Regions from separate parts of the Pseudomonas sp. NyZ480 genome, predicted to be linked through region 3. Evidence: predicted binding sites of a transcription regulator. Region 3 holds the regulator's gene; each other region holds the start of a gene.
What was found. The regulator FliA, encoded in region 3, starts transcription of late flagellar genes. The targets are predictions, from matches to a motif close to CTAAAGTTTNNNNNNNNNNNGCCGNTAA.
Positions count from the first base shown of each region.

Region 1: a site for FliA is predicted at 2,344-2,371, ahead of P3R38_RS21730 (methyl-accepting chemotaxis protein). Genes of this name have one in related genera too.
Region 2: a site for FliA is predicted at 1,551-1,578, ahead of P3R38_RS13450 (methyl-accepting chemotaxis protein). Genes of this name have one in related genera too.
Region 4: a site for FliA is predicted at 1,713-1,740, ahead of P3R38_RS04835 (methyl-accepting chemotaxis protein). Genes of this name have one in related genera too.

Region 1 is NZ_CP120626.1:4,732,323-4,736,554, reverse strand. Features, by position in the region: gene P3R38_RS21735 (helix-turn-helix transcriptional regulator) at 1-346, shown strand, start outside; gene P3R38_RS21730 (methyl-accepting chemotaxis protein) at 350-2,293, opposite strand; gene cueR (Cu(I)-responsive transcriptional regulator) at 2,470-2,874, opposite strand; gene P3R38_RS21720 (heavy metal translocating P-type ATPase) at 2,871-4,232, opposite strand, start outside.
Region 2 is NZ_CP120626.1:2,941,485-2,945,716, forward strand. Features, by position in the region: gene P3R38_RS13435 (MmcQ/YjbR family DNA-binding protein) at 1-44, shown strand, start outside; gene P3R38_RS13440 (DUF1294 domain-containing protein) at 162-590, opposite strand; gene P3R38_RS13445 (undecaprenyl-diphosphate phosphatase) at 592-1,422, opposite strand; gene P3R38_RS13450 (methyl-accepting chemotaxis protein) at 1,724-3,358, shown strand; gene pnuC (nicotinamide riboside transporter PnuC) at 3,574-4,140, shown strand; gene P3R38_RS13460 (AAA family ATPase) at 4,137-4,232, shown strand, end outside.
Region 3 is NZ_CP120626.1:3,790,524-3,794,755, reverse strand. Features, by position in the region: gene flhF (flagellar biosynthesis protein FlhF) at 1-842, shown strand, start outside; gene fleN (flagellar synthesis regulator FleN) at 936-1,769, shown strand; gene fliA (RNA polymerase sigma factor FliA) at 1,766-2,506, shown strand; gene P3R38_RS17355 (chemotaxis response regulator CheY) at 2,610-2,984, shown strand; gene P3R38_RS17350 (protein phosphatase CheZ) at 3,004-3,792, shown strand; gene P3R38_RS17345 (chemotaxis protein CheA) at 3,805-4,232, shown strand, end outside.
Region 4 is NZ_CP120626.1:1,068,159-1,072,390, forward strand. Features, by position in the region: gene P3R38_RS04835 (methyl-accepting chemotaxis protein) at 1-1,687, opposite strand, end outside; gene P3R38_RS04840 (helicase HerA-like domain-containing protein) at 1,856-3,331, shown strand; gene P3R38_RS04845 (inorganic phosphate transporter) at 3,441-4,232, opposite strand, start outside.

The DNA of each region.
Region 1 (4,232 bases), 940 kb from region 3:
TACATTGCCTGAGGTTGGGTTCTCACTGCCGTTGCCGCGTCATCCCGGGCTGCTGGCCTTGTGCAACGGCCTGATCGCCACACCCGAGCAGCCGCAGACCCTGCAGGAATGGGCCAGACAGCTGGCGTGTTCGGAGAAAACCCTGATGCGCCTGTTCCAGCGGGAGACGGGCCTGAGCTTTCGCAACTGGCGCCAGCGCATGCGCCTGTTGTCGTCCCTGGCCCTGCTGGAAGCGGGAGAGAGTGTGACCGAGGCGGCGCTGGGCTGTGGTTATGACTCCACCTCAGCCTACATCGCCGCCTTCAAGCAGCTGTTCGGGTCGACCCCCGGCGAGTTGCGGCTCTAGCGGTCAGGTGCGGAAGCGGCGTACCAGCGCATCCAGCTCGTTGGAAAGGCCGGCCAGGCTCTCGGAGTCCTGACGGGCGGCTTGGGCCAGCTCGGCCACCAGTTGCGCATCGCCATGGATCTGGCTGATGTGGCGGTTGATGTCCTCTGCCACTTGGTGCTGCTCTTCCGCTGCCGTCGCGATCTGGGTATTCATGTCGCGGATGATGTCCACCGACTCGCGAATCTGGCCAAAGCTGTCGCGGGCCAGCCCGATCCGGCTGACCGACTGCTGCGACACCTCCAGGCTGGCGTGCATCTGCTCGGCCACCTCGGCGGTACGGCTGGCCAGGTTGCCCAGCAGGCCGTCGATCTCAGCGGTGGAATCGGCGGTGCGCTTGGCCAGGGCCCGTACTTCGTCGGCGACCACGGCGAAACCACGGCCCTGCTCGCCGGCACGCGCGGCCTCGATGGCGGCGTTGAGGGCCAGCAGGTTGGTCTGCTCGGCAATCGAGCGGATGGTGCCGAGGATCGACTGAATGGCGTTGCTGTCACGCTCCAGTTGCTGGATCGACTGCGCCGACTGCTCGATCTCCTGGCTCAGGCGATCGACGCTGTGCACCGCCGCATCGATCTGCTGCTGGCCTTCACGCGCTTGCTGCTGGCCGCTGTCGGCCGATTGCGCGGCCTGGCTGCACGAGCGGGCCACTTCGTTGGCGGTCGCGACCATTTCGTGGAAGGCGGTGGACACCATGTCCACGGCTTCACGCTGGCGCCCGGCGGCTTCGGCCATGTCGCTGGAAACCCGGGTGGAACTGCTGGAGGTGCTGAGAATCTTGGCGGCGGCGGCACCGATGTGCTGAATCAGGCTGCGGATCGCGCCGAGGAACTGGTTGAACCAGCTGGCCAGTTGTGCGGTTTCGTCGCGGCCGCGGATTTCCAGGTTCCGGGTCAGGTCGCCTTCGCCCTGGGCGATGTCTTCCAGACCGCTGGTCACGCTGTTGATCGGGCGCACGATGAGCTTGGCGAACGCCGCGCCGACGACCGCGAACAGCGCCGCCAGCACCAGGGCGATGGTGCCGATCAGCCAAGTCAGGCGGGTAGTGGTCTGCATCACTTCGCTTTGTTCGATCAGGCCGATGAAAGTCCAGCCCAGCTTTTCGTCCGGGTAGACGTTGGCCATGTAGCGGGTGCCGTTGAGCTCGATCTCCACCAGGCCTTTGCCGGCCTTGGCCAGTTCGGCGTAGCCGTCACCAAAGCTGGCCAGTTGTTTGAAGTTGTGGCTGGCATCGCGCGGGTCGACCATCACGTTACCGTTGCTTTCCACCAGCATCAGGTAACCGCTTTCGCCCACTTTGATCTGCTTGACGATCTCGGTCAGGCCTTTGAGCGAGACGTCGATGTTGACCACACCGCCTGGGTTGCCCAGTTTGTTGGCGACAGCGCGTACGGTGCTGACCAGCACGGCATCGTCGGGAGCCCAGTAATAGGCCCCGGTGCGTACGGTCTTGCCGGGGTTGGCCATGGCCTGCTGGTACCACGGGCGTGGGCGTGGGTCGTAGTTGACGAACTTCTGGCCGGCAGGCCAACCGACATAGCCGCCGTCGCTGACGCCGTAGGAGATGTAGGCGTAGCCAGGGTGAGCGTCAGCCAGACGGGTGAAAAAGTCGAGCAGCTGCTGCGCCTGTGCACCCAGTTCATAGGACGGATTGGCACTCATGAACTTGTTCAGCTCGTTACCGGTCGCGGCTACCATGGGCTGCGCGGCCAGAAACTCCACGTTTTGGTCGATGCCCTGGAAGAAGATATTCATCGCATTGCTGACCTGGCGGATTTCCCGGCTACTGCCGTCGAGGAAACCTTCGCGGGCTTCGCCTCGCAGGTTCAGGACCACTAACGTGGCTACCAGCACAATGGGCAAGGCGGCGATGACCGCGAATGCCCAGGTCAGTTTCTGTTTGATGTTCATCGACGCTCCCGGAATTTTTTTCTTTATCGACACACGAGGCAGTAAGCGTTGTATCGGCAGGAGCGTCGGCTTTTTGAGGGGAAACCCCCGTATTTATTGGATAAAGTCGTATTTGGCGACTATTCGGTCGGGTTTAGGCTAATATGGCATACCAAAATGCCAGCAGCGGTGTGCTTTCAGGGGCAGCAAGCGCCACCGTTGGCCAGATCCTTGAGTATTGGGCAGTCTGGCCGGTCGTCGCCCTGGCAGTGCGCGACCAGCTCATCGAGGGTATCGCGCAGGCTGACCAACTCTTCGATCCGGCGGTTCAGTTCGTCGATGTGTTGCATGGCCAGGGCCTTCACATCGGCACTGGCGCGTTGGCGGTCCTGCCACAGGGTCAGCAGCTTGGCGACTTCGTCTAGCGAGAAGCCCAGGTCGCGTGAGCGTTTGATGAAGGCCAGGCGGTGCAGGTCGTCCTGGTGGTACAGGCGATAGCCACTGTCGCTGCGGGTAGCGGGCTTGAGCAGGCCGATGGACTCGTAGTAGCGAATCATCTTGGTGCTGAGCCCGCTGCGGCGGGCGGCCTGGCCGATGTTCATGGGGCCTCCTGCGAGGTGGTGGTGGGTTTCCAGGTTTTCAGCCAAAGGGCATTGCTGACCACGCTGACGCTCGACAGCGCCATGGCGGCGCCGGCCAGTACCGGATTGAGGTAGCCCAGCGCTGCCAGCGGAATGCCGATGAGGTTGTAGATAAAGGCCCAGAACAGGTTCTGGCGAATCTTGGCGTAGGTCTTGCGGCTGATTTCCAGGGCAGCGGGCACCAGGCGCGGGTCGCCACGCATCAAGGTGATGCCGGCCGCCTGCATGGCGACATCGGTGCCACCGCCCATGGCGATGCCGATATCGGCGGCGGCCAGGGCCGGCGCGTCGTTGATGCCATCGCCTACCATCGCCACCACGCCATCCTGCTTGAGTGCGGCGACAGTGGCGGCTTTGTCGGCTGGCAGCACTTCGGCGTGAACGTCATCGATGCCAAGGGCAGCGGCGACCACTTTGGCGCTGCCACGGTTATCACCGGTCAGCAAATGGCTGCTGATGTGGCGTGCCCGTAGGGCCGCGACGGCCTGTTCGGCGCCGGGCTTGAGGCTGTCACCGAAGGCGAACAGGCCAATGACACGGGGCTGTTCGCCGCGCTCGATGAGCCACGACAAGGTACGGCCTTCGGTTTCCCAAGCCTGGGCCTGGGTGGCCAGTGCGCCGGGCTGCAGGCCGCTTTCATCGAGCAGGCGTCGGTTACCCAGGGCCAGTTCGCGGCCTTGTACCTGCCCGGCGATACCGCGCCCGGTCAGGGACTGGCTGTTGGTCACTGTCGGAACATCCAGATTCTGCTCGGCGCAGGCCTGCAGCACAGCCTTGGCCAAGGGGTGTTCGCTGCCGCGTTGCAGGGCGCCGGCCAGGCGGTGCAGTTCTGCGCTGTCCCCGACCAGCGCCTGGCTGTGGACGACACGGGGGCTGCCGGATGTCAGGGTGCCGGTCTTGTCGAACACCACGCGGTTGACCGCATGGGCACGCTCCAGGGCTTCGGCGTCTTTGATCAGGATGCCATTTCGGGCAGCGACACCGGTGCCGGCCATGATCGCCGCTGGCGTGGCCAGGCCCAAGGCGCAAGGGCAGGCGATGACCAGCACCGCGACGGCATTGATCAGCGCGGTTTCCAGCGGCGCACCGGCCAACCACCAGCCCACCAGCGTGATCAGTGCCAGCACCAGCACCGCTGGGACGAACACCTGGCTGACGCGGTCCACCAGCTTCTGTATAGGGGCCTTGGCCGCCTGGGCGTCTTCGACCAGACGGATGATCCGGGCCAGTACGGTTTCCGTGCCCAGTGCCTGGGTGCGTACCAGCAAGCGGCCTTCACCGTTGATGGCACCTCCGGTGACTGTATCGCCTGGCTGTTT
Region 2 (4,232 bases), 850 kb from region 3:
TGAAACGCCTGCCAAAACGGCTGCAGGTTGGCCTGGTGATGTGAACCGATCGCTGGCAAGCCGAGGCTCCAGGTAACGCGACGACTTCAAGAAGGACGCGCCCCTGGAGGAGCGACCTTGGGTCGCGAAAGGGCTGCAAGCAGCCCCCGGCAACGCCGCCATCAAAACAACGAGAAAAGCTGCTGATTCAGGAACAGGTAATCCACCCAGAATACCTGGTGCAGCAGCACGATGCCCCAGAACACCAGCTGGTAGGAAACCTTCCGAGTCTTGTGCCGAAACAGTTGTTGGGCCACCAGTGCTCCAGGCCAGCCCCCTAGAAGCTCGCTGACATGCAACACCTTCTCAGGCGTACGCCAGGCTTGGGCGCGCGCCTGGTGCTTGTCCTGCCAGTACAGCAGCAGGCAGATCAAGCTCGCCGCCGGATAGACGGCTAGCGGCCACCAGGCTTGCCCACCCCAAGCCATCTGGGCCACGCCAATTCCTGGCAGCAGGCACAATGCGCCCAAAACCAGCAGCTTGAAGCGGGCATGGCGTACCCCCTCCTCACGAGCGGCGCCATACTGCCCCTTGGCTTGCGTGCGTGCCATATCAGCCGTGCGCCGTCGACCAGTCGACCCAGCCGAACTGCCAGGTGGCCAGAATCAGCAGGCCAAAGGCAATGCGGTACCAGGCGAACACTGCATAGCTGTGATTGGCGATGAACTTCAACAAGCCTCGCACGGCGATCATGGCGAAAATGAACGAAGTCACGAAGCCGATGGCGAAGACTGGCAAGTCGCTGGGCTGGAACAGATCGCGGTACTTGTAGCCTGAATACACCGCCGCCCCCACCATGGTGGGCATGGCCAGGAAGAAGGAGAACTCGGTAGCGGCCTTGCGCGACAGACCGAAGATCAAGCCGCCGATGATGGTCGAACCGGAGCGGGAAGTGCCGGGGATCATGGCCAGGCACTGGATGAAGCCGATTTTCAGCGCATGGCTCCAGCGCATGTCGTCGACGTGATCGACCTCGACGCGGTGGTCGCGGCGCTCGGCCCACAGCATGATGAACCCACCGACCACCAGCGCAGCAGCCACGGTGATCGGGTTGAACAGGTATTCATGAATCAGGTCGGCGAACAACACACCGAGCACCACCGCAGGCAGGAAGGCCAGCAGCAGGTTACCGGTGAAGCGTCGCGCGGTGGGCTGGCGGGTCAGCCCAAAGACCACATCGAGGATCTTGCGTCGGAATTCCCAGACCACCGCCAGGATCGCCGCCAACTGGATGATGATGTTGAACGCCATGGCCCGCTCGCCACCGAAGCCGATCAGGTCGGCGACGATAATCTGGTGGCCGGTACTGGAAATCGGCAGAAACTCCGTGAGTCCCTCGACCACACCTAAGATGATTGCCTGGAAGGCAGTCCAAAAATCCATCGTTCCCCCGGGTGGAGCACTGCTCTGTGCAGGCCCCTAGTTCTTGATTTGCTTGTGATTTGCCGCACGCGGCGCGGCTGTTTTACAGCGACTGTTGGTGGCAATGCCAGTCGAAAAGTTCACGCTGCCTAAAGGTTTCATCTTGGGCGGCCGAAATCCTAACAGAGACGCCCTGCGATCGCTTGCCTGAACAGCGGCAGAGTAGCCCGGATCTAGCACTTAGCCATTAGTCGAGTGGGGGGCGACGGCAAAGCGTGTTTGGATGCACCTGAATAACAAGAAAAACGCGGGAGTAACCTTCATGAAGACCTTGAGGTCGATGTCGATCAGCCGCCGCTTGTGGCTGATACTGCTGGTGGCCGTGGCAATGCTGGTAGTGCTGGGCTTGTTGATGCTGCGCCAGATCCACGGCGACCTTTACCAGGCCAAGGCGGAGAAGACCCGCCATGTGGTCCAGACTGCCGCAGGTGTGCTGGCCTACTACCAGGGGCTGGAGGCTGCCGGAAGCCTCAGCCGCGAGGCGGCCCAACAGCAGGCCCTGCAAGTGGTGCGTGGGCTGCGCTATGACCAGAATGACTACTTCTGGATCAACGACCTGGGGCCGAAAATGATCATGCACCCGGCCAACCCCAAACTCGATGGCCAGGACCTTTCGGCCATCCGAGACCCAGACGGTTTCGCCGTTTTCAACGAAATGGTCGCCCTCGCCCGCAGCCAGGGCGCAGGCCCGGTCAACTACCGCTGGCCCAAGCCGGGCGCCACCGATCCGGTGGCCAAGACCTCCTACATTCAATTGTTCAAGCCTTGGGGCTGGATCATCGGTTCGGGTGTGTACGTCGACGATGTGCAGGCCGAATTCGCCCGTCAGTTGCGCGACGCCACCCTGGTCGGCCTGGGCATCGCCCTGTTGATGGCGCTTGTGGTGATGCTCATTGCCCGCAGCATTGCCCGCCCACTGCAGGAAGCCGTTCAAGCCATGGGCAATATTGCCAGTGGCGAGAGCGACCTGACCCGGCGTCTGGACACCCACGGCCGTGACGAGATCACCCACCTGGGCGAGCATTTCAACCGCTTCAACGGCAAATTGCAGGGGGTCGTCGGCCAACTGCAAGGTGCCGCCCATGCCTTGGCCCAGTCCGCAGGACAAGTCGGTGACAATGCTGGAGCCGCGCAACAGCGCAGCGCCCAGCAGTCGCTGCAGATGGACCAGGTGGCGACTGCCGTGAACGAAGTCACTTACGCCGTGCAGGACGTGGCCAAGACCGCCGAGCAAGCGGCCGGCGAGATGCGCGCTGCGCAACAGCAGGTGGAGCATGGCCAGCAAGCGATTCACGGCAGCCTGCAGCAGATCGACAGCCTGTCACAGACCATCGATCAGGCCGTGCAGGTGATCCGGGAACTGGCCGGGCACAGCAGCAAGATCGGCGGTGTACTCGATGTGATCCGCTCGATCGCCGAGCAGACCAACCTGCTGGCCCTGAATGCTGCGATCGAGGCAGCCCGCGCGGGCGAACAAGGCCGTGGTTTTGCCGTGGTTGCCGACGAAGTGCGCCTGCTGGCCCAGCGCACGGCTCAGTCGACCGCGGAAATCCATACCATGATCGAGCATTTGCAGGGCCAGTCGGATGCCGCGGTCAAAGCCATCGACACCAGCAGCGAGGCCTCCCGCCAGACGGTTCAGCAGGCCCGAGAAGCCGGCACCAGCCTGGATGCGATCAGCCACGCGCTGCACAACCTCACCGCACTCAATGCCTCCATCGCCAGTGCCACCTTGCAGCAGTCGCATGTCGTCGAGGAAATCAACCGCAACGTGCTGGATACTGCCGGTTTGTCACAGCAGACCGCCGACGCTGCCCGCCAGTCGAGCGATGCTGGGGAGGCACTGGCCCGCTTGAGCGAGGAGCTGGAGCAGCTGCTGCGTCAATTCAGGGTTTGAACCGCGTCTGCGAAGGGCCGCGAGGCGGCCCCGACAGGGACTGATGCGAGGGCTATGCCCTCGATCGCAGGCTACGCCCGCGCCCCCGCAGCTTCTTCGAATCGATGAGCTTTCGTTGTTCGGTCAGAGCCGGCAGCCAAGCGGTTCACAAAGCCTTGTCACTCATCGCCCCCCACGGGCTACAATCGCGCCCCCTCCCATTCCAAGGATCGCCGATGTCCGGCCTTGAGCTCATCGCCGCCGTGCTCGGCGTAATCGCCGTCTGGCTCACCGTCAAACAAAATGCCTGGTGCTGGCCGATTGGCCTGGTGATGGTGCTGATCTATGCCTGGCTGTTCCATGAGGTCAAACTGTACTCGGGCATGCTCCTGCAAGTGGCCTACGCTGCGCTGCAGCTGTATGGCTGGTGGCAATGGCTGCGCCCGGATCGCGCCGAAGATGCACGCAAGGTGTCCCGCCTGGGGGGGCCTGCCGTAGGTCACAGCCTGTTGGCCGGCCTTGTGTTGAGCCTGGCGCTGGGCGCGGCGATGGCCCGGTGGACCGATGCTGCCCTGCCCTGGCTGGACGCCACCTTGACCGGTTTCAGCTTGGTGGCGCAGGTATGGATGGCGCAGAAGCGCCTGCAGTGTTGGCCGTTGTGGGTGGTGGTCGATGTGGTGTACGTCGGTCAATACCTGCATCAACAGCTGTACTTCACTGCTGGATTCTTCGCCGTGCTGACCGTCATCGCTGTGCGCGGCTGGATGGAGTGGCGTCGTGATCCGGCGTTGGTGGCGCAATGAAAGTCGTAGTGCTGTGTGGTCCGGAATCCAGTGGTAAAAGCTGGCTAAGTCGAGTGCTTCAGGCTCGCTTCGGCGGCCTTGTCGTGCCGGAA
Region 3 (4,232 bases):
GCAAGCCGCAGCAGGCCAACCTCTGGCGTCGACTGCAGCGTATTGGCCTGTCCGGTCCGATCGCTCGCGAGCTGCTGGATCTGACGGGCGAAATCGAAGAGCCGCGCCAGGCTTGGCGCATGCTGCTGGCGCACTTGGCACGGATGATCGAAGTGCCCGAGGTCGAGCCGATCGAGGAGGGCGGTGTCATCGCCATGGTCGGCCCGGCCGGCATGGGCAAGACCACCACCCTGGCCAAGCTGGCCGCCCGCTACGTGCTCAAGTACGGCCCGCAGAACCTGGCGCTGGTGAGCATGGACAGCTTCCGTATCGGCGCGCAGGAGCAGCTCAAGACCTTGGGTCGTATCCTCAATGTACCGGTGACCTACGTCGATCCAGGCCAGTCGCTGGCCCAGGCGCTGGAGCCGCTGTTGCGCAAGCGCGTGGTGTTGATCGACACCGCCGGCCTGCAAGCCAGCGACCCGGCCCTGCGCATGCAACTGGAAACCCTGGCCGGTCGTGGCATTGCCGCCAAGAACTACCTGGTATTGGCAACCACCAGCCAGAAGCAGGTGCTGACCGCCGCCTACCACAGCTACAAGCGCTGCGGGCTGGCCGGTTGTATCCTGACCAAACTCGATGAAACGGCCAGCCTCGGTGATGTGCTGAGCCTTGCCATCAGTCATGAACTGCCCGTGGCCTACCTTACCGATGGCCCGCGCATTCCTGACGACCTGCACCTGCCGCGCGCGCACCAGTTGGTCAGCCGCGCGGTCAGTGTGCAGTTGCAGGACGAGCCCAGCGAAGAGGCCATGGCCGACATGTTCGCTGATCTCTATCACAACCCTCGGCGAGCGGGTTGATGATGCAGCGTGTGCACAGTACCTACACCAAGGGGCCCGCAGAATTGCCTCCCGTGGGGTTTGGGTCCAAGCGAGACAAGGTAAACAACAGACATGGGTAGCATGCATCCCGTACAGGTGATCGCCGTAACCGGTGGCAAAGGTGGCGTCGGCAAGACTAACGTTTCAGTGAACCTGTCCCTGGCGCTGGCTGAGCTTGGTCGGCGGGTCATGCTGCTGGACGCCGACCTGGGCCTTGCCAATGTCGACGTACTGCTGGGCCTGACGCCCAAGCGCACCCTGGCCGATGTGATCGAGGGGCGTTGCGAGCTGCGCGATGTCCTGCTGCAAGGCCCAGGCGGTGTGCGGATCGTGCCAGCGGCCTCAGGCACGCAGAGCATGGTGCACCTGGCGCCTGCCCAGCATGCAGGGCTTATCCAGGCATTCAGCGAGATCGGCGACAACCTCGACGTGCTGGTGATCGACACTGCTGCGGGTATTGGTGACTCGGTAGTCAGCTTCGTGCGCGCCGCCCAGGAAGTGCTGCTGGTGGTGTGTGACGAGCCGACCTCGATCACCGACGCCTACGCGCTGATCAAGCTGCTCAACCGTGACTACGGCATGAACCGTTTCCGTGTGCTGGCCAACATGGCGCAGAGCCCGCAGGAAGGGCGCAATCTGTTCGCCAAGTTGACCAAGGTCACCGATCGCTTCCTTGACGTCGCCCTACAATACGTCGGCGCCGTGCCGTATGACGAATGCGTGCGCAAGGCAGTTCAGAAACAGCGCGCCGTGTATGAAGCCTTCCCGCGGTCCAAGTGCGCCCTGGCGTTCAAGGCCATTGCGCAGAAGGTCGACAGCTGGCCGCTGCCGGCCAACCCCCGCGGGCACCTGGAATTCTTCGTCGAGCGTCTGGTGCAGCCCACCAGCGCAGGGCCGGTCCTATGAACGCGAGCGGTTTCAAGATGTACAGCAGGGCGTCCAAGGATGCCCAGTACGAACTGGTGGAGCGGTATGCGCCACTGGTCAAACGCATCGCCTACCACCTGCTGGCCCGTCTGCCAGCCAATGTCCAGGTGGAGGACCTGATCCAGGCCGGCATGATCGGCCTCCTGGAAGTGGCCAACAAATACGACGCCAGCAAGGGCGCAAGCTTCGAAACCTATGCGGGTATTCGAATCCGTGGCGCGATGCTCGACGAGGTGCGCAAGGGCGATTGGGCGCCGCGTTCCGTGCACCGAAACACGCGCATGGTCAGTGACGCGATGCGGTCTGTTGAAGCCAGAACAGGTCGCGACGCTAAAGATCACGAAGTTGCTGCCGAACTTCAATTGAGTCTCGATGATTACTACGGGATTTTGAACGATACCCTGGGCAGTCGCCTGTTCAGCTTCGACGACCTGTTGCAGGACGGCGAGCACGAAGGGTTGCACGAGGATGGGGCCAGCGGCCAGATCGAGCCGTCGCGCGATCTGGAGGACGAACGCTTCCAGGCTGCCCTGACCGATGCGATCGCCAACTTGCCGGAGCGTGAGCGGCTGGTGCTGGCGCTGTACTACGACGAAGAGCTGAACCTCAAGGAAATCGGTGAGGTGCTTGGGGTCAGCGAATCGCGTGTCAGCCAGCTGCACAGCCAATGCGCGGCGCGCCTGCGCAGTCGTCTTGGGGAATGGCGGGCACGTTGAGCCTGGGGTCGTTGCAGTCGTTTCACGTTGTACCGAATTGATTGAATGCGTGCTCGGGGCCGAGCGCGTTTGAGACTGCTTGGAGGTCTAATTGAACAAAGACATGAAAATCCTCATCGTTGACGACTTTTCGACGATGCGGCGGATCATCAAGAACCTGTTGCGTGATCTGGGTTTCACCAATACCGATGAAGCCGACGACGGCACCACGGCGCTGCCGATGCTCGAAAGTGGCCATTACGATTTCCTGGTGACCGACTGGAACATGCCGGGCATGTCCGGGATCGACCTGTTGCGCAAAGTGCGCGCCCATGATCGCCTCAAGGGGATGCCGGTGCTGATGGTGACCGCCGAAGCCAAGCGCGACCAGATCATCGAAGCGGCCCAGGCCGGCGTCAATGGCTACGTGGTCAAGCCTTTCACTGCCCAAGTGCTCAAGGAAAAGATCGAGAAAATCTTCGAGCGCGTTAACGGCTGAGGCACGTAAGGGGGGCGCCATGGAACCATCACATACGTCTTTGGGCGAGTTCGAATCGACCCTGAAGAAACATGCCGAGGAGTTGGTCGAGAGCCTGGAACGGGGACGTTTCGGCGATGCGGTGCAGCTGATCCATCAGCTGAACCAGACCCGCGACCGTGGCTTGTATCAGGAAGTCGGCAAGCTCACCCGCGAGCTGCACAGCGCGATCGTCAGCTTCCAGATCGACCCGCGCATGCCGCAGGCCGAGGAGGTCTCGCAGATCACCGACGCCACCGAGCGCCTGTCCTACGTGGTCAAACTCACCGAGGGTGCGGCCAACCGCACCATGGACCTGGTGGAGCAGAGCACGCCGGTACTCAACGAGCTGTCCGCCGAGGCCCAGGCCCTGAGCGTTGACTGGCAACGGTTCATGCGCCGCGAGGTGGCAGCACCGGAGTTTCGTGAGCTGGTCAAGCGCGTCGACAGTTTCCTGACGCATAGCGCCGACGGGAACCGCAAGGTCGCCGGCCACCTCAACGATATCTTGCTGGCTCAGGACTATCAGGACCTGACCGGCCAGGTGATCAAGCGGGTAACCGCACTGGTCACCGAAGTAGAAAGCAATCTGCTCAAGCTCGTGCTGATGGCCAGTCAGGTCGACCGTTTTGCCGGTATCGAACATGACCACCAGCAGCTGCGCGCTGAAAAAGATCAAGAAAAACATCCAACCCGGGGTGAAGGTCCGCAGATTCATGCCGATAAGCGTGAAGACGTCGTGTCCGGTCAGGACGATGTCGATGATCTGCTGTCCAGTCTGGGTTTTTAGGGAGCACGTTTAATGAGCTTCGGCGCCGATGAAGAAATCCTTCAGGATTTCCTGGTAGAAGCCGGCGAAATTCTTGAGCAACTGTCCGAGCAACTGGTCGAGCTGGAAAGCCGGCCTGACGATGCTGACCTGCTCAATGCGATCTTTCGCGGTTTTCACACTGTAAAAGGGGGCGCCGGCTTCCTTCAGCTCAATGAGCTGGTGGAGTGCTGCCATATCGCGGAGAACGTGTTCGACATCCTGCGCAAAGGTGAGCGCCGGGTCGATGCGGAACTGATGGACGTGGTCCTGGAAGCCCTGGACACGGTCAACAGCATGTTCGGCCAGGTGCGCGAGCGCAGCGAGATCACGCCAGCCACGTCTGAACTGCTGGCGGCGCTCTCGCGCTTGGCCGAGCCGGCCGGGGCCGAGGTCGCCGCGCCGGTGGTCGAAGCCGCGCC
Region 4 (4,232 bases), 2.7 Mb from region 3:
TCATGCCGTCGATCTCGCTGATGCGCACGGTCACGCTGTCCAGACGCTCGCCGGCCTGGTTGGCGATCTCCATGCTGTCCTGGCTGTGGCGCTGGCTTTGGCCCATGGTCTCCACCGATTCGCGGGCACCGATCTGCAGTTCCTCGATCATGGTCTGGACCTGCTGCGCCGATTCCTGCGTGCGGTGGGCCAGGTTGCGCACTTCATCGGCTACCACGGCAAAGCCTCGGCCAGCCTCGCCGGCGCGGGCAGCCTCGATCGCGGCGTTGAGTGCCAGCAGGTTGGTCTGCTGGGAGATACTGGTGATGACTTCGAGAATCTGGCCGATGTTGACGGTCTTGCTGTTGAGGGTCTCGATGTGCGCGCTGGAGCTGACGATCAGGTCGGACAGGCGGTTCATCGCCTCGATGTTGCGCTCCACTACTTGCTGGCCTTCCTCGGCCAGCAGGCGAGCCGAGCTGGCGTGTTGCGAGGCTTGGGCCGCATTGCCAGCGATCTCCTGGGCGGCAGCACCCAGTTCGTTGATGGCGGCGGCGACGCTGTTGGTGCGGTTGGACTGTTCGTCGGAGTTGGCCATCGACGAGTTCGATGCGCTGATGACCCGAAGGGCTACTTCATTGACCTGCTCGGTGGCCGAGGACACTTCGCGGATCGAGCTGTGGATACGCTCGACGAAGCGGTTGAAGGCGGTACCCAGAATACCGAACTCGTCGTGGCTGTGGATTTTCAGCCGCTTGGTCAGGTCGCCTTCGCCTTCGGCGATGTCTTCCATCGCTCGGGTCATGGTGTGCAGCGGCTGCATGAGTGCGCGGATCAGCAGGCCGAGCAGACCGATGATGATCACCACGGCAACGACCGTGGCGATGACCGCCGAGGTGCGGAAAGTGCTCAGCATGGCGAAGGCTTTTTGCTTGTCCACCGACAGGCCGATGTACCAGTTGGCCGATGGCAGGCCTTTGATCGGCGTGAAGGTCAGCAAGCGCGCCTGACCGTCGGTATCGACTTCGGTCAGTTCACCGGACAGCTTGGGGGTCTTTTGCGGGAACAGGTCCGACAGCGACTTCATCACCAGCTCTTTGTCCGGGTGAACCAGGATCTTGCCTTGATCGTTGACCAGGAAGGCATAACCCATGCCGCCGAAGTTCAGCGAGTTGACGATCCGTACCAGGCCGTCGAGGTCCAGGTCGCCGCCGACCACGCCGACGGAGCCGGAAACCTTGTTGATGATGCCGATGACCATCTTGTTGGTGGCCATGTCGATGTACGGTTCGGTAAGCGTCACGCCGGAGGCGTTCATGCCGTCCTTATACCAAGGGCGGGTACGTGGATCGTAGCCATCGGGCATCTTGGTGTTGGGGCGGACACTGAAACCACCATCGACCTTGCCCAGGTACACGGTCAGGAAGCTGGAGGTCAGGGCATTCTGGCCCATCAAGGTCTCAGCCTTGGCGGGTTCCTGGGCAATGTTCTGTGCCAGATTCTCCACCAGTTTTATGCGACCTTCGAACAGGTTGCGAATGTTGGTCGAAGTGGATTCGCCCATTTCAGCCAGATAATTCTCCAGATTTTCCCGGATCGCATTACGCTGGAGGTAATCGTTGTAGAGGGTGAACAAACTGAAGGCGAGTATCACGATCAGTGAGGCTGCCAATAGGATCTTATGGCTGAAACGAAGGCTTTTGTTCATGGCGTAATCGGTTCCGCTAAGGTTTTTATCGGGCGTTCGCACGAATACAGCAGTCAAACAGTGCAACATCCCGGAAAGTCCTTTTTCGGTTGTTCCTGCTTTGAAGGCGAATATCACATGGGTGTATCGGCCGATTCAGGGTGAAGCTTGAGTAGAGGAAGAGAGAACATGTCGGATTCTTCGCAATTAGTTGTCGGCGCAGGTTTGGATGGCCAGCCCGTCACCCAAGCCATGCGCCTGGCCAACCGTCATGGTTTGGTCGCCGGGGCCACGGGGACGGGTAAAACCGTCACACTTCAGCACCTTGCGGAAGCTTTCAGCGATGCGGGGGTGGCGGTATTCGCGGCCGATGTCAAAGGTGACCTGTGTGGCCTGGGGGCGATGGGGGCCCCGCAAGGCAAGGTAGCCGAGCGGATTGCCGGCATGCCCTGGTTGGGACACACGCCACAGGCTTATCCGACCAGCCTCTGGGATATCGCTGGCCAGTCCGGTCACCCGCTGCGTACCACCCTCAGCGAAATGGGGCCGCTGTTGCTGGGCAACTTGCTTGAACTGACCGACAGCCAACAGGCCGCGCTGTATGCCGCGTTCAAGGTGGCGGACCGCGAAGGCCTGTTGCTGCTGGATCTGAAGGACCTCAAGGCTCTGCTAGGGCATTTGAAGGACAACCCACAATTGCTCGGCGAAGACAGCGCTCTGATGACTGGCGCCTCGACCCAGGCACTGTTGCGTCGGCTGGCCACCTTGGAGCAGCAAGGCGCCGAGGCCCTGTTCGGCGAGCCAGCCTTGCAGCTCGAAGATCTGCTGCGCCCTGACCACGACGGGCGTGGGCGCATTCACCTGCTCGATGCCAGCCGCCTGGTGCATGAGGCGCCGAAGGTGTATGCGACCTTCCTGCTATGGCTGCTGGCTGAGCTGTTCGAGCAACTGCCGGAGCGTGGGGATGCCGACAAGCCTGTGCTGGCGCTGTTCTTCGATGAAGCCCACTTGTTGTTCAACGATACGCCCAAGGCTTTGCAGGACCGGCTGGAGCAGGTGGTGCGGCTGATCCGCTCAAAAGGAGTGGGGGTTTATTTCGTCACTCAGTCACCGGGCGATCTGCCGGATGCCGTGCTGGCTCAACTGGGATTGCGCATCCAGCATGGTCTGCGGGCATTCACCGCCAAGGAGCAGAAGTCGCTACGGGCGGTGGCTGATGGTTTTCGGCCGAATCCTGCGTTCGATACCTTGGCTGTGCTGACCGAGCTGGGTATCGGCGAGGCCTTGGTGGGAACACTGGAGGAGAAGGGCACGCCAGCGATGGTCCAGCGCGTGCTGATCGCCCCGCCGCAGTCGCGGATCGGGCCGCTCACGGCAGCCGAGCGAAGTGCCTTGATCGCCGGCTCACCGTTGCTAGGACGCTATGACAAGCCGGTCGACCGCGAGTCGGCGTACGAGATGTTGAGTCAACGCAAAGGTGAGCCGGTGGAGCCTGCGCCGGTGCCCAAGGTGGATGAAGACAGTTTTGCCGACAAGGCCGGGGAGTTCTTGCAGAGTGCGGCAGGGCAGGCAATCAAGTCGGCGGTGCGGCAAGCGGCCAACCAGTTGGGGCGCCAGCTGGTGCGGGGGTTGATGGGGTCGTTGTTGGGAGGCAGGAAGCGGTAGTGAACCTGCGCCGACCCTTGCGCGGGTAATCCCGCTCTTACTAAGCAGGGGCGGAGAGCAGATATGAAAAGGGCGCCCGAAGGCGCCCCTTTCACATGTGCGGTATCACTTAGCCAATGGCTTTCGACGCCAGCCAGAACAGGCCGGCCGCGAGGCCCATCGAGGCCGGCAGGGTCAGGACCCAGGCCAGCAGGATGGTTTTCACGGTACCGCCTTGCAGGCCGCTCTTGTTGGCAACCATGGTACCGGCGACGCCGGATGACAGGACGTGGGTGGTCGACACCGGCAGGCTGAACACGTTGGCCATACCAATGGCGCAGGCTGCGGTGATCTGTGCCGACATGCCTTGGGCGTAGGTCATGCCCTGTTTGCCGATTTTCTCGCCAACGGTCAGTACCACGCGTTTCCAGCCGACCATGGTGCCCAGGCCCAATGCCAGCGCAACGGCAACGATCACCCAGAACGGAGCGTACTCGGTGGTGGCGGTGAGGTCCTTGCGCAGTTTTTCCAGGTCGGCCTTCTCACGGGCTTCCAGGCCTGGCAGCTTGCCGACCTTCTTGGCCGTGTCATCCAGGCAGAGCAGGTAGCGACGTACTTCCACGCGTTTTTCCGCGCTCAGGTCGCGGTAGTCGGTCACGCCTTGCAGCGAGGTCTGCAGTGCCGCGATGGTGGGTTCGGTCTGCTGGGGGTTGCAGCTGAACTGTTCCGGCAGGTCGCTGGCCTTGGCCTTGCCCAGCGCCAGGAATTCGCCCAGGGTCGCGGCGTTGCGCTGGTAGAACTGGCTCATGTGCAGGGTGGCGTCGCGGGTACGCTCGATCTGGTAGGTCGTGCTGTTCAGGTCGAGGACGAATTTGGCCGGGACGATACCGATCAGGACCAGCATGATCAGGCCAATGCCTTT